DNA from 2 places in the Enterococcus mediterraneensis genome. Region 2 is predicted to be linked to the other one. Evidence: predicted binding sites of a transcription regulator. Region 2 holds the regulator's gene; the other holds the start of a gene.
What was found. Region 2 encodes HrcA, which represses chaperone genes, less so after heat shock. Its sites were predicted from a motif close to TTAGCACTCNNNNNNNNNGAGTGCTAA; they were not measured.

Region 1 (12,292 bases), 1.5 Mb from region 2:
GAGCCTCATCGAGCACTTGCTCCATTCGCGCAGATCCTAATAATTCAGAAGGGTACGGTGGTATAGGTCCACTCGTTAATATAGATAGATTTTCTACATCTGTTTTTTGCGCTACTTCTAAAACGCTTTGTGTCGTGCTCAATACAGTACTCAAACCTACCGAATTAGACAAACAAAAAGTTTGATAAACAGTGGGTTTACGCATATCTGCATCTACTAATAAGACCCGTTGTCCTGAATTAGCGAAAACGACTGCTAGATTAGCAGCGGTTGTAGATTTCCCTTCCCCTGGACCAGAAGAGGTCACGACGATCGTTTGGATCCGTTTATCTGCTGAAGACGCGAATTGAATGTTTGAGCGAATCGTCCGATACTGCTCGGAAACCGGTGAAGTATTATCAATCAACGTGATCAAGCTTACTGCATTTCTCAGCGCGTTTTTACGTTCGTTATGTTTTTTTGCCATTGATTTTTTCTCCTTCTTACACTCGTGAGCGACTGCGACGAGGTACTTTTTCCTTGTCTTCAGGATTAGTGATTGTCGCTGAAGTATTTAGATTTTTTAAAGTTGTCGCAGTCAGTTCTTTTTGCGAGATTTGCGACACTGTACCTAAAATCGCGAAGTCTAAGTTATCTCGGATAAACTTATCATCTTTTACCGTCTTGTCGAGTAATTCCAGTAAGAACGCAAGCCCGATCCCTACCATCAATCCTAAAACGACTCCGATCGCTAAATTCAATTTATTATTAGGCGAAACAGGTGACATACTTGCGGAAGCTTTAGAAATAATGGAGATCTTATCGACATTCATAACGTCTTTGACATTTTCTTGGAAAATTTGCGCTGTCATATTTGCGATGTGTTCAGCGTCTACTGCTTTACTGCTTGTCGCTTGAATAGAGAACATTTGTGAGTTTTGTGATTGGTTGATCGTGATCGACCCGCGAATCTCACCTTCACTCATTTTAAGACCATATTCTGAATCCAACCGATCTTTTACTTGTTCCATTACCAAATCACCAGTAATAAAATCTTTATACGTGTTGATCATCTGTAAATTTGTGTTGACATCATTTACATTCGTCGTTTCGCTTTGAGGAAGGGTCACGATAAGTTGCGTTTGTGAGCTGTATTTAGGTGTAATGATGAAAAATGTAACGATCCCGGCTAACGCTAAGCCGGCAAACATGCTGATGATGATTGAAGCGAGGTGTTTTCTTAAAATCTCAAAAATTTCTTTTAAACTGATTGTTTCTTCCCTAGTCTCTTCCATTTTTTTCTCTACTTTCTTTAATTTGCTTTAGTCGATAACTTCCAGCTGTGTTTTTAATTTATCTTGTACGCGAGTCAATTCATCTTCACTTACACGTTGGTAGGAGACGCCATCTTGCATGAATCCTTCTCCTTGCAATTGATCTTGTTCGATGTTGCTGAAGGCATCACGATAGTCCAGTGCGATCTTTTTCATATCATCAAAACTCATATCTGTTTTAACGTTGCTTTCCATTGCGTCTAAGACTTCACGATATTTTGTCACACCATCTAATGTAAGGAGTTTTTTAGCGACACCAGCGACGATTTGTCGTTGGCGTTCTTGACGGCCATAGTCACCGCGAGGATCTTCATGCCGCATCCGAGAGTAAGCTAATGCTTGGTCGCCGTCCAACGTGATTTTTCCATAGTCAAAGGTGTATTCATCTTGGGTGAATTTCTGATCATTTGCGACTTCAATACCACCAACTGCATCTACCAGCTCTTTTAAGCCTTTCATGTTGATAGCGGCATAGTGATTGATAGGAATGTCTAAGTATTTTTCCACGGTGTCCATGGACATCCCAGCACCGCCAAAAGCATAGGCGTGGTTGATCTTGTCTTGCGTACCGCGACCAACGATATCTACATACGTATCCCGAGCGATGCTGACGATCGTTGTCTTTTTATTTTCAGGGTTGACAGTTGCCACCATCATGGTATCGGAACGACCAACTTCTGTACGTCCCAGATCACCGGTATCGATCCCTAACAACAATATTGAAAATGGTTCTTGTTTTTGCAGATCTACTTTTTCAGTTCCGTTTTTGTCTTTTTGACGCTCAACGGATTCATAGGTTTTTTGTACTGAATTGCTTAAATCAAAATAAACCTTGGCACCAACCCCAACAACTATTAATGTCAGCGCAACGATCACGCCTAATACGATCAATATGATTTTTTTACCTTTTGACATATGCTTACTCCATTCTCATGACTGTATTTTAGTAATACGATCCGTCCTCAGCGACTCCACTGTCTTGCTGACCAGTGTCTTCCTCAACTTGAGTCCCATCATCTTGAACTTGGGTTCCATCATCAGTTTGCGTGTCAGTTTCACTGACTTCAGATGTTTCTTCATATCCAGTCGCTGGATCGACAGATGTGTACGGATCAGCAGCTACGCCGATTTGTCGACTGATCTTATCAGCGGCTTTTTCAAATTTTTCTTTTAGGTCTTCGTTACGGACTTGCGCGATGCTATTGACTAAATTCAGATAAGCTTCATAAGTTGCTTCTTCAGTCACTTTATCGTCTTTCAACATCTTATCGATAGATTTTTGAATATCTGTTGCACGTTTGATCTGAGCTGAAGCGAATTCTAAGTAGTCAATGATCACATCTTTCCACTGACTGTCATCCATTAGATTCAAACGTTCTCGGATCTCTCCTACATCAGTGTCTTTCAGTGTGTCTTTGATAATGACGTCATTTTTTGCCGTATGCCAATTACTCACTGCTTTGGTGAATAATTTATTAACGCTAGATTGAATGTTGTATTTCGTTTCAACATCTGCCAGCTGTTCATTTAGCTTTTCTTTTTCAGTTTTAACAGCGGCGACATTCTCAGGCAGGTCTTTATCACTAATGCCAAATTCGTCAGCGGATAGCTTAATGGCATCTAACTTATTGCCGACTTTTGTAACCTCATCTTCTTTTAGACCGCTTCTTAAAAATACTTGATCCTTATCTTGATATAAAGCCTGGATTTCTTTCTTGATTTCTTTTAAAGAAGTTTCTTCTTTTTTCATAGCTGTTTCTGCGTAACTGACTCGTTGCTCATACTGCCTACCAGCATTTACCCTGTAACCAAAAAAACAGACTGTAATCGCGCCGGCACCGGCAACTACGATCGCAGCAGTTTTCAGCAATGATTTCTTCATTCAACACACTCCTTCATACCCAATTTGTAGTTAGTTCTATGTACCTGCAATAAATATATGAAGTGACTCTTGTATATTATAAGCAAGAATACATCGAAAAAAAAGAGGGTATTCGCTAATTTCTAATATATATCCAAATATAGCTCAACATATATATACAAATCGAGCATGATTTTTCTATATCGACCAACTATGTATGCGCTTCACAAATAAATTGGTAGTTAAAAAAAGTTTAAAAATAAAAATTTTCTCATTTTTCATTTCTAAAAAAAAGCAGTCAACACAAGGGATAGACTGCTTTTTTAAATTCTATATTTTATTCAATTAATCATGAATAGTTACTTTAACTTGACGTCTTCCCCATTGGCGACATTGTTCGACTGTTGGGAAATGGACGTCAATGATATTGCCTTTGATGGCACCACCAGTATCAAGTGCTAATGCCATACCGTAGCCTTGGACTTCTACTAATGTACCTAATGGAATGACGCTAGGATCAACAGCTACAGCCATAGGATTTTTTCTAAGATCTGTTCCGCTGGCGGTAAAATAGCTTGCTCCTGCTTCTGAGTAGGAGTATGCAGTGGATTCCATCATCATCGTTCTGCCGCCAGAAGTATTGGAGGTATTATTCGATGAATTAGAGTTGCTGCTGCTTGAAGTTCCATTTGAATTGTTGGAGCTGTTCGAATTATTTGAACTACTGCTTGAACTGTTCGTTTTGTTTGAATCACTTGAGCTAGTACTGCTTGAACTAGAGCTTGTTGTTTCCGATTGAGTAGATTGCGAGCTGCTTTCTTTGGCTTTTTCGCTTTCTGCTTGTTCTTTGGCAGCTTTTTCTGCAGCAGCCTTTTCAGCAGCGGCTTTTTCCGCGGCTTGCTTTTCAGCTTCTGCTTTTTGTTTTTCAGCTTCGATCCGTGCGGCTTCTACTTCTTTGCTTTTAGCGATCGCTTGTAAAGAAGTTTTATTTTCCGCTAGTTGTTGTTTTAGATTCGCTACTTTGCTGTCTAATTCTTGCGCTTCAGCTTGCAAAGTCGTTTCATTTTCTTTCAAAGTCGCTTGTGTACTTTCGACTTTGTCCTTCAAAGATTCCAGTTTTTCTTTTTCATTATGCAAACTGTCGATCTTTTCTTTCTCAGCATTTTGCAGGATCGTCATCGCATACGCCCGGTTGATCAATTCTTGCAGATTAGAAGAATCCAGCAGCGCTTTCCAATCTCGTTCTGTTCCGCCGTTGACTTGGATATCTTTTAGACGTTGTGCAACAGCGTCTTTGCGTTTTTCGATATTTTTTTGCGTTTCTTTGATTTCTGCTTGCGCAGTTGTTAAAGTCGCTTCGTTTTTCGCGATCTTTTCTTTTGTTGCTTCTACTTTTGCGTATTTTTCATTTACATCATTTAATACCAACTGAATCTCTGCACTGATCTCGTCACTTTGTCTCATGATCGCAGTTTCTTTTTCATTCAAAGAGTCAAGAGATTCCGCATGAGCAAATACTGGTACAATAAAATTTGCTACTAATACAGCAGTTATGACTGTCATTAGTTTTTTGCTTTTCACTGAATCCAACACCTTTCTTTACATTCCAACGCTTCTTATTATACAAATTCTCATGGCGGTTAATATTTCAGTTGTTTTACATTTTGTTACATTTTATAGCAAAAGTGGGAGATTATTTCTATTTTTTGAAAGAAATCCCTTAAGAAGTGGAGCACAGAACTGTTTTTAGCCATTTTTTCTATGTAATCTTATCGTAATATTACTGTCGTTCTTTAAATAACGATGCCTTTTATTTTTAAAGCGCAAAAAATAAACCGCAAAATCAGTGTTTTGCGGTTTATTGATTATCCTATTCAAATGTTTCTTACATCATACCGCCCATTGATGGGTCCATTGCTGGTGCGGCAGGTGCAGCTGGTTCTGGTTTGTCAGCTACGACAGCTTCTGTTGTCAATAACAATGCGGCAACAGATGCAGCGTTTTGTAATGCAGAACGAGTAACTTTAGTAGGGTCGACGATGCCGGCTTCTACCATGTTGACCCATTCGCCATTTGCGGCGTTGAATCCAGTACCTAATTCAGCGTGTTTCAATTTATCGATGATCACAGAACCTTCATAGCCTGCGTTTTCAGCGATTTGACGAACTGGTTCTTCCAATGCCCGTACCACGATTTTCACACCAGTTGCAACGTCGCCTTCTGCTTCTAATTGCGCTACTTTATTGATGACATTCACCAATGCAGTACCACCACCGGAAACCATACCTTCTTCCACAGCGGCACGAGTTGCGTTCAGCGCGTCTTCAATGCGCAGTTTCATTTCTTTCAATTCTGTTTCAGTTGGCGCGCCGACTTTGATGACAGCTACACCGCCAGCAAGTTTAGCCAGGCGTTCTTGTAATTTTTCACGGTCGAAATCAGAAGTTGTATCTGCGATTTGGTTTTTGATCAATTGTACGCGAGCAGCTACAGCGTCTTTGCCGCCAGCTCCTTCAACGATCGTTGTGTTGTCTTTGTCAACAACGACTTTGCTTGCTTGACCAAGGTTTTCGATAGTTGCATCTTTCAATTCAAGACCAAGATCTTCTGTGATGACTGTTCCGCCAGTCAAGACTGCGATATCTTCCAACATTGCTTTACGACGGTCACCAAAGCCAGGTGCTTTGACAGCTACGACGTTGAATGTTCCGCGGATCTTGTTCAAGACTAATGTAGGTAATGCTTCACCGTCTACATCGTCTGCAATGATCAACAATGGTTTTGATTGTTGCAGGATTTGTTCTAATAAAGGCAAGATGTCTTGAATGTTTGAGATTTTTTTGTCAGTGATCAAGATATATGGATTGTCTAAGACAGCTTCCATTTTATCGTTATCTGTCACCATGTATTGTGATAGGTAGCCGCGGTCAAATTGCATCCCTTCCACGACATCTAATTCTGTTTCGATCCCTTTTGATTCTTCAATAGTGATGACACCGTCGTTGCCGACTTTTTCCATTGCGTCAGCGATGTAATTACCAACTTGTTCGCTTCCTGAAGAAACGGCACCAACTTGTGCGATGGCTTCTTTTGAATCAACGATAGAAGAAATGTTGTGTAATTCTTCTACTGCCGCTTTTGTCGCTAATTCAATCCCGCGGCGAATGCCTAGAGGGTTTGCTCCAGCAGTTACGTTTTTCAATCCTTCACGTACGATTGCTTGTGTCAAAACAGTTGCTGTTGTGGTTCCGTCACCAGCGATATCGTTGGTTTTAGAAGCAACTTCAGAAACTAATTTCGCACCCATGTTTTCGAAATGATCTTCTAATTCGATTTCTTTTGCGATCGTTACACCATCATTTGTGATCAATGGTGAACCGTATGATTTTTCTAACACAACATTACGGCCTTTTGGTCCTAATGTTACTTTTACTGTATCAGCTAATTTGTCTACACCGCGAAGCATTGCTGCGCGTGCATCTTCTGCGAATTTAATGTCTTTTGCCATGATTTATCCACCTCAATTTTTTTATTCTACGATTGCGATAATATCTTTACCAGCTACGATCAAGTATTCGTTGCCTTCAAATTTCACTTCTGTTCCAGCATACTTTTCAAACATTACTTGGTCGCCGACTTTCACAGGCACAGGAGCTTTTTCACCGTTATCTAATGTGCGTCCTTCACCAACCGCAATAACAGTACCTGTTTGTGGTTTTTCTTTAGCAGCGGAAGCTAACACGATACCGCCGACTGTTTTTTCTTCCTCTTTTGCGACTTCGATGATGACACGATCGCCTAATGGTTTTAACACGATAAATCCCTCCGTTAAATCTGTACTTTTTCTTGAGTTAGCACTCTCGTTTATCGAGTGCTAACCTACAAGATTTATATTACTCATTTTGCTTCCGCTTTGCAAGTTTTTTTACCCAATTTTTAGCGCTTTCTCTTTTTAAGGATTTTCGTTGTTTCGCCTTAATCCTTGCGTTATAATGAAAGCAATTATCTAAAGGAGATGGCCTATGACTTTAAATAGATACAGTCTATTGACGATTTTCTGTTACGGGTTGGCTTTTTTCATACCCGCTTTTTTTGCCGATCCTAATCAAGCAGTACTTGCTACTACTTTATCTTATTTGATCGGTGCAGTAGTCATGATCTTATTATATGTTTATCAGAAAGAACCGCTGAAAATCGAGAAAAACACTGCCTCAAAACTTTCGATCTTGATTTGGGGAATCGTTGGGATCTTTATCGCATTGATTTTGCAAAATATCGCCGCGAATATCGAAGGGCTTTTTGGTGAATTGCAGCCTTCTCAAAATACGCAAAATATCATCACCATCATTTTGCAACGGCCGATTTTCGCTGTCGCGGTCATGATCGGTGGTCCGATCATGGAAGAATTTGTTTTCCGCCGGGCACTCTTCGGGATCATCGCGAAATATTCGAACTATTGGATCGGTTTGATCTTGAGTTCATTGGCATTTGCTTTTGCCCATAATGACGGACATCTTCTCGTGTACTTTTTCCTCGGCAGTTTTTTCCTTTGGCTTTATACCCATACCGGCAAGATCTGGACATCGATCATTACTCACGTCGGAATGAATACATTAGTAGTCATTGTACAAATAGCATTAGCTCAATAAATAAACAGCACCGAATCACATCCGCAGTAGGAAGTGATCCGGTGCTGTTTTGTATATTTAATCTAATGTTTCGCCATTTGTCGCGATGACTTTTTGATACCAATCAAAGGATTGTTTCTTTTTCCGATCTAACGTTCCTTGTCCTTCATTGTCTTTATCCACATAGATAAAGCCATAACGTTTTTTCATCTCGCCGGTCCCTGCTGACACTAGATCGATGAACCCCCATGGCGTGTAGCCCATCAAATCGATCCCGTCATATTCCACCGCATCTTTCATGGATTGGATATGAGCTTTCAAATACTCAATGCGATACGGATCCTCAATCGTACCGTCCTCGTTGACTTCATCTACTGCGCCAAATCCATTTTCCACGATAAACAACGGTAATTCATAGCGCTCGTTGAACCAGTTCATGGAGTAGCGCAACCCAGTCGGATCGATCTGCCAACCCCATTCCGAAGCTTCAACGTAAGGATTTCTCACTAGATCATGTGCTTCATCATAATCGTATGATGGTGCTTTTCCGTGATCTTTGATTGCAAATGACATATAGTAGCTGAATCCGATATAATCCACACAGTCTCGTTTCAACTGTTCAAGATCTTCTTCTGTTATATCCAAATCAAAGTTTTTACGTTTGAAATAGGTCTTTAGATAGCTTGGATACTTGCCGCGGCAATGGACATCCGTAAACCAGTAGCGACGCTGCATCCCGACAGTCGCTGCCATCATATCATTTGGATCGCAAGAATATGGATAGATTGGGCACATGGCGATCATACAGCCGATCTGGAATTCTGGATTGATTTGTCGTCCAATCTCTATAGCTTTCGCGCTAGCGACCAACTCATAGTGCGCCGCTTGATACATCAAGCGTTCCCGATCTTCTCCTTCAACAAATTTTAATCCTGAGTTCGTAAACGGTGCAAAATCTTCATGATAATTGGCTTGATTATTGATTTCATTAAAGGTCATCCAATATTTCACTTTGTCCTTGTAGCGGGTGAAGCAGACTTCAGCAAAGCGGACGAAAAAGTCGATGACTTTGCGATTGCGCCAGCCGCCATATTCAGTAACTAAATGATACGGCATTTCAAAGTGAGACAGCGTGATCACCGGCTGGATGTTATATTTCAAACACTCGTCGAAAAGATCATCATAAAACTGCAAACCAGCTTCATTCGGTTCTGCTTCGTCTCCATCAGGAAAGATCCGTGTCCATGCAATGGAGGTTCTGAAACATTTTAGACCAAGTTCCGCAAACAATTTAACGTCTTCTTTATAGCGATGGTAAAAATCGATGGCTTCATGATTAGGATAGTTTTCGCCAGCGAGTACGCCGTCCGTGATTTTCCGTGGAACTCCATTGGCGCCAGCAGTCATCACATCTGCCACACTGATACCTTTGCCGCCTTCTTGCCAGCCTCCTTCCAATTGATGGGCGGCAACCGCGCCGCCCCATAAAAAGTTATCTTTCAAAATACTCATCGTAGTTCTCCCATCTGATTTTTCTAAGCTGTTACTTTATCTTCTGCTTCTGCCTCTGCTTCAACTTCAGCTAACGTTGCTCCTTGTTCTTGCGCATAGTTCAATGAATCCACTTTACGGATGAACGGCAAGTAAATAAAGAATCCGATCGTTAAAACAACTGCTTGCAAAAGCGCTGCTCGCCAGCCGCCTACTAAGAAACCTGAAATGATCGGTGGTGTCGTCCAAGGTACCATGACTGCTGTAAATAATGGTACTAACCCAGTATAAAGAGCAAAATAAGTGATCACGCCAGAAACGACTGGGGTCAAGATAAACGGAATTGCCATGATCGGGTTCATTACCACTGGTGTAGCGAAAATGATCGGTTCATTGATGTTGAAAACAGCAGGGATCAATGACAATCTTCCTAGTTGCTTGAATTGTTGAGATTTTGCTAGAGCCAACATGAACATCACGATCCCAATTGTCATTCCAGCACCTGTTACGGTCATGAATTGATCCAAAAATTGTTGAGTTACGATATGTCCGCCATTTGCGACAGTCAGTTCTTTGCCAGAATTCACTAAATCGGTATTGGCTAAAGAATTGGCTTGCAGGATCGGTCCCATGATCCCGCCGACGATCGTTGAACCGTGTACCCCGAAGAACCAAAGGAACGGTACCAAGAAACCTAACATCAACGCGCCGCCTAGTGAATCCGTCACACCTTGCATTGGGCTTTGGATCACTTGATAGATCCATTCCACTAATGTTGTTTTGAATACTTTATCAAAGAATACATACACTAACAGCGCAACTGTCGTTAAAACAGCCGCAGGGATCAACGCTGTAAATGAGTTGGCAACGTTGGTAGGTACTTGTTCCGGAAGTTTGATCCGGATGTCTCGTTTCAAGAACCAGGTGTAGCCCCAACCTACAAACAGTCCCACGATGATCGCACTGATCATCCCTTGTCCGCCTGTCCATGTTTTGTCGATGACGTTGCCGATCGTTACACCGGCTTCCGCATCAGTTACAGTTGAATCCATCGTCAATAAAAAGATGACTAATGAGATCATTCCAGCTGGAAGTCCTTCAAACCCTTCCCCTTTAACATAAGAATACGCGATCCCCATAACCGCAAAAAGTGACATGATCGCAAAAGATGCGCCGAACGCTTGGTTGAAATAATCTGCTAGACCACTTTCAGTGACAAAATCGGAAATCGCCTTTACTGGGAAATTTGCCAATAGTAGGAAGATCGATCCTACGATGGAAAAGGGCATCGTGTAAAGCATCCCATTACGCAATGCAGTGATCGGTTTGGTATTCACAAACTTCAGTACAGGGGGTAAAAGTGTATCGTTGATCCATTGATTCATTTTTCTCTCTCCTTCGAATGATTGCTTTTAGTTTTTCACAATAATGAATTCGTTTACATTAGTATCATAAAGGTCATTCATCGAAAAAGAAACACTTTGTGAAATGAAAGAAACATGTTCCAATGAAAAAAACAAACAGCAGGTTCACTGTTTGTTTTCTTTGTATTTCCTAGACACCTGATGAGCTAGGATCTCGATCAAAGTGACCACCGGAACTTGAGTCGTCATATTCAGATATTTCTCGTTGGGGCTTTCGCTTTCCGGCATGTAATAGGAAATATTATAGTCAGCCATCTTGGCTATCGTCGAGTTTTCATTATTGGTGATACTGAGGACCTTCGCGCCATAACGCTTGAAATCTCTCGTCTGTTCGATCATCTCAGAGGTTTCGCCGGATACTGATAAAATGATCGCCAATGTATTTTCCAATCCTCGGGGCGGGATTGGTGCAAAAGGATCCGCAATACTATACGCATTGATTCCCACATTGGAAAAGTAGCGGCTCCCATATGCGCCTAAAACCCCACTGGTCCCGATACCGGAGAAAGCCACGTGACGAGCATTTAAAATCAGATCGATCGCCGGTTGAAGTGTCATCCGGTAGCTGTCGTCTTTGACTTTTTTCAAAAAAGTATCTACCTGCACGGTTGCTTCGTAGAAAGAATCAACGGACTGATTTTCTTGTTCCGATAAATATTCTTTCAGCGCGTATTTGAATTCCGAGTAGCCTTCGTAACCTAATTTATTGATGGTTCGCAAAACGGTTGACGTGGAAACATGACAATTCCCCGCCAGCTCTCTGATCGTCATTGTTTTCAATGCACAGAGATTTTCAATAATATAATTATAAGCAATCATTTCCAGATTGTTTAACGACTTGATTTTTTCTGAATCAAACATAATGAACTCCCTTCATTTATGGTTAGTTTTTCAAGCATACTTTTTGACGAAATAAACCGCTATCTCTAAAATAAGAGTACTATAAACGAGGAGGAATGAAAATGAAAATTGCAATTATCGGCGCAGCCGGACAAGCGGGCTCTTTTATTTTGAAAGAAGCGCTGAATCGCGGGATCGACGCGACGGCTATCGTGCGCCATCCAGAAAAACTTACTATCGAGGTCCCTTATCTTCAAAAAGACCTTTTTGATTTGACCACCCAAGATTTGGCAGGCTTTGACGCGGTGATTGATGCCTTCAACGCCCCTCGCGGCAAAGAAGAACTGCATCAAACAAGCGTCGATCACTTATTAACTATCTTATCTGGTACGGACACCCGTCTTTTGATCGTTGGCGGCGCCTCCTCGCTTTTCCTTGACGATGCCAAATCTCAGCGTATGATCGACGGTGTTCCATCTAGCGCGCCGTTTTATCCAGTGGCTCATAATATGTATTTGTCACTCATTGATCTGAAAAAAAATCAAGAAGTTGATTGGACATATATCAGTCCTGCGGCTTATTTCGATCCTCATGGAGAACGGACCGGAAGCTACCAGTTGAACGATGATCGCTTGATAAAAAATGCTGCTGGAGAAAGCGAGATCAGTATGGCTGACTACGCCATCGCCATGATCGATGAAGTGGAACAAGGCAAGCATCTGAAAGAACATATCA
Region 2 (12,292 bases):
TGCTGCTGTAATCTCTAGTGCCAAGATTATTTTATTTAGATGAAGCTTTTGAGCATATAGACAAAAAAACAATGAAAGAAGTAATGAATATTCTTGAAGAATTAGTATTGAGTTTGTTTGTATTGCTGGCATCTGCGGCTCTCGTCTGGATCAGTTTTTTTATTGGGCTATCTGTGGGGACCGAGGCCGCGGCGGCTTTTCCAATGTTTTTGCTTTTTGCGCCTTACCTGAGCAGCGGGTTTGTTCCGTTAGAGACACTTCCAAAAGTATTGCGCAATTTTGCGGAAGTATCTCCCTTCACACCTATTACAGAAACAATCCGCGGCTTGCTGATGAACGATGTTTCTCTAAATGATTTGCGTGTTGCCAGTGCGTGGCTGATTGGATTATTACTGCTTTTTGTTTTTCTTACATTAGGTAAATATAATCGATTGACTGAAAAGTCCTGAGTAAAAAGTTAGGCTATTTTCATAGTAGGGAGATAATAGAATACTTAAAAAAAGATCCAAGAAGGTAATTCTTGGATTTTTTAGTAGATTTGTTCAGCAGATACGTATAGTATGCTTATATAAGAATATTCTAGCTAACGTGAGGAGCACATGAAGCAATGAATGAATCAACACAATCAATAGGCAAGAGTATCTCTGCCTATCTCCACATCCCGTTTTGTGAACACATTTGTTATTACTGTGATTTCAATAAAGTGTTTTTAGAAGGGCAACCGGTGGACGAATATATCGAGATGCTGTTGCGGGAGATCCAACTGGGATTGGCGCAGCAACCAATTACAGAAGCAAAAACCATTTATATCGGCGGTGGTACGCCAACTTCATTGTCTGCCAAACAACTGGATTGTTTATTGGCGGGTGTGACAGAGTACTTTCCGATGGAGACAGTCAAAGAATTTACTATTGAAGCAAACCCTGGTGATTTGACGAAAGAAAAACTGCAAGTGATGAAAAATTATGATATTGACCGTTTGTCGATGGGGGTTCAGACTTTCGATAATCGGTTATTGAAAAAAATCGGTCGCAAGCATTCCGCGGAAGATGTTTACCAAACCATCGAATTGTTGCGAAAAGAGCAATTTGACAATGTGTCTATCGATTTGATCTATGCTTTGCCGGGTCAATCTCTGGAAAGTTTTCGAGATACACTGAAACGGGCGCTGGATTTGGATTTGCCTCATTATTCCATGTATTCGTTGATTCTGGAAAATAAAACGATGTTCATGAACTGGGTACGGCAAGGAAGAATCGAATTGCCGGATCAGGAAGTAGAGAGTCAGATGTTTGAAGAAGCCATCGAACAGATGGAAAAGCACGGACGTCATCAATATGAGATCAGTAATTTTGCGTTGTCAGGCAAAGAATCACAACATAATCTGATTTATTGGAACAATGAAAATTATTTTGGCTTTGGTGCCGGCGCGAGCGGGTATCTTGGCGATCGCCGCTATAAAAACTATGGACCGATCCAGCATTATCTTAAACCGTTGCGGGAAAACAAACTGCCTGCTTATGAAGAAGAATTTCTGACAAAACAAAATCAAATGGAAGAAGAAATGTTTTTGGGTCTCCGGAAAATCGCGGGTATCTCAAAACGAGTATTCAAAGAAAAATTCGGTGTAGATTTTCAAACAGTCTATGGCGCTGTCCTGCCTGAGCTGAAACAAAAAGGCTGGTTGTTGGAAGAAGAAGACGCTATCCGTTTGACAGATACGGGGCTGTTCATCGGGAATGAAGTATTTGAAAAATTTCTATTAAAAGACTCTTAAATGGGGTCTTTTTTTACTATTTATTAGATAGGAACGTATTTTCAAAATAATTAGCACTCTCGATGCAAGAGTGCTAAAAATGGGTGGAAAATTCTTGACAAATATGCAGAATATGATATATTTATAATCGTGTTAGCACTTAAAAGGAAAGAGTGCTAATGAGAGGTGATAGATTATGTTGACACAAAGGCAGCAAGACATTCTGCGTCTCATCATTCAAAATTACACACAAACAGGCCAACCGGTGGGTTCCAAAAAATTGATGGAAGAAGGAATCAACGCCAGTTCGGCGACGATCCGTAATGAAATGAAAGCACTAGAAGAATACGGCTTTCTGCAAAAAACGCATTCGTCATCTGGACGGGTTCCATCAATGAACGGCTATCGTTATTATGTTGATTTTCTGTTGACGCCGGCACAAGTGGAGCAGACAGATATGCAGATGATTCGTCAGTCTTTTGGCAGAGAATTTCATGAGATCAATGAGATCATTCAGCAGTCTGCAGATATTTTGTCGAGTCTGACCAGCTATACAGCATTGTCTTTAGGTCCTGATATGAAGGAAAGACGTTTGACTGGTTTTCGGATCGTGCCGTTGAATGAACGGCAAATCATCGCCCTTATCGTTACCGATAAAGGAAATGTTGAAAGCCAAGTGTTTACGATTCCCCGTACAGTTAGCGGTGAAGATTTAGAGAAAATGGTTCGGATCATCAACGATAAGTTGATCGGCGAGTCATTGATCACCGTCTATCATCGTTTGAGAACCGAGATCCCTATGATTTTGCATAAGTATTTCCAAACGACAGAAGGAATCTTAGATTTGTTCGATTCGTTATTAGGAAATGCGTTTGAAGAAAAGATATTCGTAGGCGGTCGCATGAATGTCCTGGATTTTGGGCCGACGACGGATGTGGATCAATTCAAAACGATCTATTCATTTATGAAAGATCCAGAAGAATTGACGCAATTGTTGGTACCTTCTGATGAGGATATCCGAATTCGGATTGGTAATGAATTAGGGATCGAATTGTTGCAAAACATGAGTCTGGTTCAAGCCAATTATGAGATCACAGGACATGGGCAAGGAACGATCGCTCTTTTAGGTCCTACTAATATGCCATACTCAAAGATGTTTGCGCTGATCGACGTTTTTCGTCGTGAACTTGCTTCGAAATTAGCTGAGTATTATCGTTCGTTGGATTCTTATAACTAGCGGAAGATAAAAGCGGATATCTGAAATATTTATAGAGAAAGGAAGTTGGTCAAGTGTCTGAAGAAATGCAGAAAGATGAAGAATTGAAAGAAACAAAATCAGCAGAAACAGATGTTGAATCTGCGGAAAACGCAGAGCAATCAGAAGAAACACCTGCTGAATTAACAGAAACAGAAAAAATGCAAGCGAAAATCGATGAGTTGGAAGACCAATATTTGCGGGCTCGCGCAGAAATCGCAAATATCACTACTCGTAATCGTAATGAACGGGAACAATTACAAAAATACCGTTCTCAAGATTTAGCGAAAAAATTGTTGCCGGCTATCGATAATCTAGAACGAGCATTGGCGACAGAAGTTTCTGATGAACAAGGCGCCAGCTTGAAAAAAGGCGTTGAAATGGTCTTGGACGGCCTGCGCTTTGCTTTGAAGGAAGAAAATGTCGAAGAGATCCCGGCTTCCGGCGAAACCTTCGATCCTAATCTGCATCAAGCAGTTCAAACAGTTCCTGCAACAGAAGAATTTCCGGCTGATACAGTTGTGGAAGTGTTGCAAAAAGGCTATAAATTGCATGATCGTGTGCTTCGACCAAGTATGGTCATCGTGGCACAATAATAATAAAAGACAAATATTAAGGAGTGTTTTTACATGAGTAAAATCATTGGTATTGACTTAGGTACAACAAACTCTGCTGTTGCTGTCCTTGAAGGCGGCGAAGCAAAAATTATTGCAAACCCAGAAGGAAACCGTACAACACCATCTGTTGTTTCTTTCAAAAACGGTGAGATCCAAGTCGGTGAAGTTGCAAAACGTCAAGCAGTAACCAACCCAAATACAATTTCTTCTATCAAACGTCACATGGGAGAAGCTGGTTACAAAGTTGAAGCGGAAGGCAAATCTTATACACCGCAAGAAATCTCAGCTATGGTCTTGCAATACATCAAAGGTTTTGCAGAAGACTATTTAGGTGAAAAAGTAGACAAAGCAGTCATCACTGTACCTGCATACTTCAACGATGCGCAACGTCAAGCAACAAAAGACGCTGGTAAAATCGCTGGTTTAGAAGTAGAACGGATCGTTAACGAACCAACAGCCGCTGCATTGGCTTATGGTTTGGATAAAACCGATAAAGACGAAAAAATCTTAGTATTCGACTTAGGCGGCGGTACTTTCGACGTATCGATCCTTGAATTAGGCGATGGCGTATTCGATGTATTGTCAACTGCCGGTGATAACCATCTAGGTGGGGATGATTTCGATAACAAAATCATCGATCACATGGTAGCAGAATTCAAAAAAGAAAACGGAATCGATTTGAGCTCAGACAAAATGGCATTGCAACGTTTGAAAGATGCCGCTGAAAAAGCGAAAAAAGATTTATCCGGTGTAACAAGCACACAAATCAGCTTGCCATTTATCACTGCCGGCGATGCTGGTCCATTGCACTTGGAAATGACATTGACTCGTGCGAAATTTGACGAATTGACTAGTGACCTGGTAGAACGTACGAAAGTTCCTGTACGTCAAGCATTGAAAGATGCTGGATTGTCACAATCAGAAATCGATGAAGTGATCTTAGTCGGCGGTTCAACACGTATTCCTGCTGTTGTTGAAGCAGTACGTAAAGAAACAGGCAAAGAACCAAACAAATCTGTAAACCCTGATGAAGTTGTTGCAATGGGTGCGGCGATCCAAGGTGGCGTTATCACTGGTGACGTGAAAGACGTGGTCTTGCTTGACGTAACACCGTTATCACTAGGTATCGAAACAATGGGCGGCGTATTTACTAAATTGATCGATCGCAACACAACGATCCCAACAAGTAAATCACAAGTCTTCTCAACTGCAGCAGACAACCAACCAGCAGTGGATATCCACGTACTGCAAGGGGAACGTCCAATGGCTGCTGACAACAAAACACTAGGAAGATTCCAATTAACGGATATCCCACCAGCACCTCGTGGTATTCCACAAATCGAAGTAACATTCGATATCGATAAAAATGGTATCGTAAATGTTTCCGCAAAAGATTTGGGAACACAAAAAGAACAAAAAATCACAATCAAATCTTCTTCAGGTTTATCAGACGAAGAAATCGAACGCATGGTGAAAGACGCTGAAGCAAATGCTGAAGCCGATAAAGCTCGCAAAGAAGAAGTCGATCTTCGCAATGATGTAGATGCATTGTTATTCACCGTCGATAAAACATTGAAAGAATTAGAAGGAAAAGTTGATGCAGACGAAGTGAAGAAAGCGGAAGATGCACGCGACGAATTGAAAGCAGCTGTTGAAGCGAACAACATTGAAGAAATGAAGACGAAACGTGACGCATTGAACGAAATCGTCCAAAACTTGACAGTGAAATTGTACGAACAAGCAGCACAACAACAAGCTCAACAAGATCCAAACGCAGCACAAGGCGGCGCGGATGATGTCGTTGATGCTGATTTCGAAGAAGTAGACGGCGATGACAAATAAGTAACTCGCTAGGAAAAAGCCAAAGTCATCCTTTGGCTTTTTCTTATGATTTATTTAAGAAAGATGTAGCTTGTTTAAGAAATATGATAAAATACACGAGTGTAGCTAAAACAAGAAATGTGGAGGGAAGCCTATGGCAACAAAACGTGATTATTACGAAGTCCTAGGATTACAAAAAGGAGCTTCGGATGATGAAATTAAAAAGGCATACCGCAAGCTTTCCAAAAAATATCACCCGGATATCAATAAAGAACCAGATGCTGAAACGAAATTCAAAGAGATTTCTGAAGCATATGAAATCTTAAGCGACCCGCAAAAAAGAGCGGCTTACGATCAATATGGACATGCTGGAACAGATCCTAATTACGGCGGTGCCGGCGGATTCGGTGGCGGCGGTTATGGTGGCTTTTCTGGCGGTGGCTTTGGCGGCTTTGAGGATATCTTTGAATCCTTTTTTGGCGGCGGCGGAGGTCGTTCTGTTGATCCGAACGCACCTCGTCAGGGCGCGGATCTGCAATATACCATCCAATTGAAATTTGAAGAAGCGATTTTCGGTGTTGAAAAAAATATCAAGTATAATCGCGAAGAAACTTGTCATACTTGCGGCGGTAACGGCGCAAAACCTGGAACACAGCCTGTGACCTGTCATAAATGCCACGGTTCTGGTACCATCAATGTTGAACGCCAAACACCACTTGGACGAGTGATGAGTCGCCAAACATGTGATGTATGTCACGGAACAGGGAAAGAAATCAAAGAACCATGTCCTACTTGTCAAGGTTCCGGTCACGAAAAGAAAGCCCATGAAGTGAAAGTTAAAGTTCCTGCTGGTGTCGAAGACGGTCAACAAATGCGTTTGGCAGATCAAGGAGAAGCTGGGATGAACGGCGGACCTTACGGTGATCTGTACGTGATTTTCCGTGTTGAAGAAAGCGACATTTTTGATCGCGATGGCGCGGAGATCTATTACGAATTGCCATTGAATTTTGTCCAAGCGGCATTAGGGGATGAAGTCAATGTACCGACTGTTCATGGTGATGTAAAATTGAAAGTTCCTGCCGGTACACAAACAGGAACCAACTTCCGTTTGCGCGGAAAAGGCGCACCTCGTTTGCGAGGCGGCGGTAACGGCGACCAACAAGTTCGTGTCAAAATCATTACACCGCGGAATCTATCGGATGAACAAAAATACGCGTTGCGCAAATTCGCGGAAGTCAGCGGCAATAAAATCAATGAACAGCAGCCGGAAGGTTTTTTCGATAAAATGAAAGATGCATTTACCGGTAAGAAAAAATAGGACTGACATCGACAGATCGTAACAGTTCGTTTAATCAAAAAACCAGCGAAGAATCAACTTCGCTGGTTTTTTGATGGCTATTTTTCATGATCAGATATTCAATACTTTGTTCAAGAAATCTTTCGTACGTTCATTTTTAGGATTATTGAAGATCTCTTCAGGTTTGCCATCTTCTAAGAATTTTCCTTCGTCGCAGAAAAGCACGCGATTGGCAACTTCTTTGGCAAAGCCCATTTCATGAGTAACGATGACCATGGTCATTCCTTGTTTTGCCAATTTTTTCATAACATTCAGTACGTCGCCGACCATTTCCGGATCCAAAGCGGAAGTCGGTTCATCAAAAAGCATGATGTCCGGATTCATTGCTAATGCGCGGGCGATCGCCACCCGTTGTTTTTGTCCGCCGGATAGGTTATCAGGGTACATATCTTTTTTATCAGCCAAACCGACTGTTTCCAATAGTTTCATTGCTTTTTCTTCAGCTTCTTTACGAGACGCTTTTTTCAAGTCTGTAGGAGCCAAGATGATATTTTCCAAGACAGTCAAATGCGGGAACAAGTTAAAATGTTGGAAAACCATCCCGATGTGCTGACGAACCAAATTGATGTTGGTGCTTTTATCCATCAAGTGAGCGCCATCGATGATGATATCGCCGCTTGTTGGTTCCTCTAAACGGTTCAGACAGCGCAGAAACGTACTTTTACCAGAACCTGAAGGGCCGATGACACAAACCACGTCGCCTTCTTGGATAGAGATGCTGATGTCGTTTAAAACAGTGTTGTCACCGTATTTTTTTACGAGATTTTCAACTAAGATTTTTTCAGCCATCTTATTTCACCTTCTTTTCTAAAACTTTGGCTAATTTTGTCAATGCTGTGATCACGATCAGATAGATGATAGCGATGATCAAGTAGACATTGGTACTTTGAGAAGTCCGGGCAACGATGATCTTCCCTGTTTGCAGCAATTCTACCACACCGATGACCGAAATGATCGTTGTATCTTTTAATGAGATAACGAATTGGTTGACAAAAGAAGGAATCATGATCTTGATTGCTTGCGGTAGAATGATTTTTTGCATGGTTCTTGTATATGGCAGCCCTAAACTGCGGGAAGCTTCCATTTGTCCGACTGGTACGGCATTGATCCCGCCGCGGACGATTTCTGCGATATATGCACTGGCGTTAAGGGTCAATGTGATGACACCGGCGGCAAAGTCAGGGATCGTGATACCGATCGCGTCAGATAATCCGAAGAAGATGAAGAACGCCAACACCATCATCGGGATTCCGCGGATAATATCTACATATATAGAAGAGAAAGTCCGCAATGCGCGAATCGGTGCAACGCTGAATAATCCAAAGATAATACCGATCACCAATGCCAGAGCGAATGAAAGCAATGCAAGTGCGATGGTTTTAACGAGTCCGTCTAATAAGACTTTCCAGTTGTTTTCCAATAAGCCGCCGATCGTTGACTCATCTTTCTTGCTTTCGGTTGGTGTTTGGGAGATATATTTGTCAACGATCTTATCGTACTCACCTGTACGTTTCATTTCTTTGATCGCTTCATTGAACATTTCCAATAATTCAGGATTTTGTCCTTTTTTTACTGCGAAACCATATTCTCCGCCAGATTCCCGCTCGATAGGGGTCGCTAACTTTTGACCGTTGTTAATAGCGTAACCGATGACCGGATAGTCATCCATCATGGCGTCGATCTGACCGCCTCTGACTGCTTCGTATAATTGATCAGCTGCGTCATAAAGCTTGATGGTATAGCCGTATTTTTCTTTATTGGCTTCTAGAAAATCTGCACTTTCAGTTCCGATTTTCGCGCCGACTCTCTTACCATCTAAGTCTTCATAAGATTTAATGGTATCATTTCCTTCTTTCACAGCGATTTGGATTCCGCTTTGGAAATAAGGATCTGAAAAGTCGAATGATTTTTTACGTTCGTCAGTAATGGTCATACCGGCGATCATCCCATCTGCTTGGTTTCCTTCGATAGCTTGCAGGGCACCGGAAAATCCGATGAAATTAAATTTGATATTGAAGCCTTGCATCTCTGCTGCGCGATTCATCAAGTCGACATCGATACCTACGTATTCATTGTCCTCGTTTTTGTATTCAAAAGGAGCAAAAGCCGAATCGCTAGCGATAATGTACTGCTCTTTTTGAGGCTCGATTTTTTTCATTGTGTCAGCAGCTTCTGCTGAACGCGGTACTCCCAGTGTAAAAAGACCTACCATTACGGCTGCTAATGTAAGCAGAAGTGTTCGTTTTTTCATTTTATAACCTCCTGTTTTTTTAGACATAAGGATATTATAAAGTGAAAGAGGAATGGAAACAAGAAGATTAGCGAAAAAAATAGAAAAAAACGTATTCTTATAACATCTTATGTTATGTTTAGTAACATGCGCAAAAGTCCGAGAAACAGAAAACTAGCGAAAGTATGTTCGCTATGGTATAATAGCTCAGTAAGGAATGCGGACTGTTTTCCTTTCTTTTTGTTATACTGAATACAGGTTATGTATAAAGGAGGATATTAGATGATTGAGAGAGAGACCTCCCATAAATTTGAATTAGTTTCCAAATATCAACCGGCAGGAGATCAGCCTGAAGCGATCAATCAATTGGTAAAAGGGGTAGTGGGCGGCAAGAAAGCACAGATATTGCTGGGTGCGACTGGTACCGGGAAGACTTATACGATCTCTAATTTGATCAAAGAAGTCAATAAACCTACATTGATCATTGCTCATAATAAGACCCTTGCTGGGCAGTTATACGGTGAGTTTAAGGAGTTTTTTCCGAATAATGCCGTAGAATATTTTGTCAGTTACTATGATTATTATCAACCGGAAGCGTATGTGCCTTCCAGTGATACTTATATCGAGAAAGACTCCAGTATCAATGATGAAATCGATAAATTACGCCACTCGGCTACTAGCGCTTTACTTGAGCGAAACGATGTAATCGTGGTGGCTTCTGTGTCGTGTATTTTTGGTTTGGGTTCACCTATCGAATACCAAAAACAAGTCGTTTCATTACGGGTAGGGATGGAGATTTCTCGTGATCAGCTGTTGCGCAGTTTGATCGATATCCAATTTGAACGCAATGATATTGATTTTCAGCGGGGGCGTTTTCGTGTCCGTGGTGATGTTGTGGAGATTTTTCCGGCATCTCGTGATGAACGGGCTTTGCGTGTGGAATTTTTCGGCGATGAGATCGAACGAATCCGTGAAGTCGATGCGTTGACTGGAGAGATCTTAGCAGAAACAGAACATGTTTCGATCTTCCCGGCAACACACTTTGTTACGAATGAAGATTACTTAGAACATGCGATTGCTTCTATTAAAGCGGAACTTGAAGACCGTCTGGAAGTTTTGCGCAGTGAAAATAAATTATTAGAAGCTCAACGTTTAGAACAACGTACGAATTATGATTTAGAGATGTTGCGAGAGATGGGGTATACGTCAGGGATCGAAAACTATTCTCGTCATATGGATGGACGTAAAGAAGGCGAGCCGCCGTATACATTGCTGGACTTCTTTCCAGATGACTTCTTATTAGTAGTAGATGAATCTCACGTGACCATGCCTCAGATCCGTGGGATGTATAATGGCGACCGTGCCCGCAAACAAATGCTGGTAGATTACGGTTTTCGTTTGCCGTCAGCGTTGGATAACCGCCCATTACGGTTAGAAGAATTTGAAGAACATGTCAATCAGATCGTCTATGTATCAGCAACACCAGGTCCTTATGAAGCAGAACAGACGGATACTGTTGTTCAACAAATCATTCGACCGACCGGATTGCTGGATCCTGTTATTGAAGTTCGGCCGATCATGGGACAAATCGATGATCTGGTAGGGGAAATCAATGATCGAGTAGAAAAAGATCAGCGGGTCTTTGTGACTACCTTGACGAAAAAAATGTCCGAAGATTTGACCGATTACTTCAAAGAATTAGGAATCAAAGTAAAATATCTGCACAGTGATATCAAAACATTGGAACGAACAGAGATCATTCGCGATCTTCGTTTAGGGGAATTTGATGTGCTTGTTGGGATCAACTTGCTTCGGGAAGGTCTGGATGTTCCGGAAGTTTCTCTAGTGGCGATCCTTGATGCAGATAAAGAAGGCTTTTTACGGAGTGAACGTTCCTTAGTACAAACGATCGGTCGTGCCGCTCGTAATTCAGACGGGAAAGTAATCATGTACGCCGATAAAGTGACGGATTCGATGCAGCGGGCGATAGATGAAACAGCGCGTCGTCGTTCGATCCAAGAAAAATATAATGAAGAACATGGAATCGTACCGAAGACCATCATCAAAGAGATCCGCGATTTGATTTCCATCACCAAGGTAGCAGAAGAAGGCGAAACTTATGAAACTGCGACTTATGATGACTTGACGAAAGAAGAAAAAGATATTTTACTTATTAAATTAGAAAAAGAAATGAAAGAAGCGGCAAAAGCGTTAGACTTTGAAACAGCCGCGACTTTACGGGATACGATTTTAGAATTAAAGGCGTCTGAATAGGAGGACAAACATGGCAAATGACAAGATCGTGATTCATGGTGCGCGTGCCCATAATCTGAAAAATATCGATGTAACGATCCCTCGTGATAAATTAGTTGTAGTGACGGGATTATCCGGTTCAGGGAAAAGCTCGTTGGCATTTGATACATTATATGCTGAAGGACAACGGCGATATGTTGAAAGTCTGTCAGCCTATGCGCGGCAATTTTTAGGTCAAATGGATAAACCGGATGTCGACAGTATCGACGGATTAAGTCCGGCGATCTCTATCGACCAAAAGACTACCAGCAAAAACCCTCGTTCCACAGTCGGTACCGTGACGGAGATCAATGACTATCTCCGTCTGCTTTATGCTCGTGTCGGCCATCCTATCTGTCCTAACGATCATATCGAGATCACTAGTCAATCAGTAGAACAAATGGTAGATGAAGTGTTGCAGCTGCCTGAACGGACGAAGATCCAGATCTTGGCACCGATCGTCTATCAAAAAAAGGGACAACACAAAAAAGTCTTTGAACGAATCCAACGAGAAGGCTATGTCCGAGTACGTGTCGATGGCGAAATCTATGATATTTCAGAAGTGCCTGAGTTGGAAAAAAATAAAAAGCATGAAATCAGTATCGTGATCGACCGGATCGTCGTCAAAGAAGGAATCCGTTCTCGTCTGTTCGACTCATTCGAAGCTTCGTTGCGACTTGCGGAAGGCTATGCGGTGGTCGATGTGATCGGACAAGATGAAATGCTGTTTAGTGAACACTATTCATGTCCTTATTGCGGATTTACAGTAGGCGAACTTGAACCCCGTCTGTTCTCATTCAATGCTCCCTTTGGCGCTTGTCCGGAATGTGACGGTTTAGGGGTCAAATTGGAAGTCGATGTGGATCTAGTCATTCCTGATCCAACGAAAACACTGCGCCAAGGAGCGATCGTTCCTTGGAATCCCATCAGTTCGCAGTATTATCCTCAAATGCTGGAACAAGCT

Region 1: a site for HrcA is predicted at 7,026-7,052, ahead of groES (co-chaperone GroES). Genes of this name have one in related genera too.

What each region holds. Positions count from the first base shown of each region.
Region 1 is NZ_UWOP01000001.1:753,605-765,896, forward strand. Features, by position in the region: gene EFB00_RS03580 (CpsD/CapB family tyrosine-protein kinase) at 1-466, opposite strand, end outside; gene EFB00_RS03585 (YveK family protein) at 483-1,274, opposite strand; gene EFB00_RS03590 (LCP family glycopolymer transferase) at 1,302-2,228, opposite strand; gene EFB00_RS03595 (hypothetical protein) at 2,257-3,195, opposite strand; gene EFB00_RS03600 (3D domain-containing protein) at 3,520-4,755, opposite strand; gene groL (chaperonin GroEL) at 5,060-6,682, opposite strand; gene groES (co-chaperone GroES) at 6,704-6,988, opposite strand; gene EFB00_RS03615 (CPBP family intramembrane glutamic endopeptidase) at 7,197-7,823, shown strand; gene EFB00_RS03620 (6-phospho-beta-glucosidase) at 7,881-9,314, opposite strand; gene EFB00_RS03625 (PTS sugar transporter subunit IIC) at 9,338-10,678, opposite strand; gene EFB00_RS03630 (MurR/RpiR family transcriptional regulator) at 10,823-11,578, opposite strand; gene EFB00_RS03635 (NAD(P)-dependent oxidoreductase) at 11,680-12,292, shown strand, end outside.
Region 2 is NZ_UWOP01000001.1:2,290,055-2,302,346, forward strand. Features, by position in the region: gene EFB00_RS11360 (ABC transporter permease) at 72-449, shown strand; gene hemW (radical SAM family heme chaperone HemW) at 608-1,777, shown strand; gene hrcA (heat-inducible transcriptional repressor HrcA) at 1,953-2,993, shown strand; gene grpE (nucleotide exchange factor GrpE) at 3,059-3,607, shown strand; gene dnaK (molecular chaperone DnaK) at 3,641-5,470, shown strand; gene dnaJ (molecular chaperone DnaJ) at 5,604-6,767, shown strand; gene EFB00_RS11390 (amino acid ABC transporter ATP-binding protein) at 6,858-7,595, opposite strand; gene EFB00_RS11395 (amino acid ABC transporter substrate-binding protein/permease) at 7,597-9,057, opposite strand; gene uvrB (excinuclease ABC subunit UvrB) at 9,319-11,310, shown strand; gene uvrA (excinuclease ABC subunit UvrA) at 11,321-12,292, shown strand, end outside.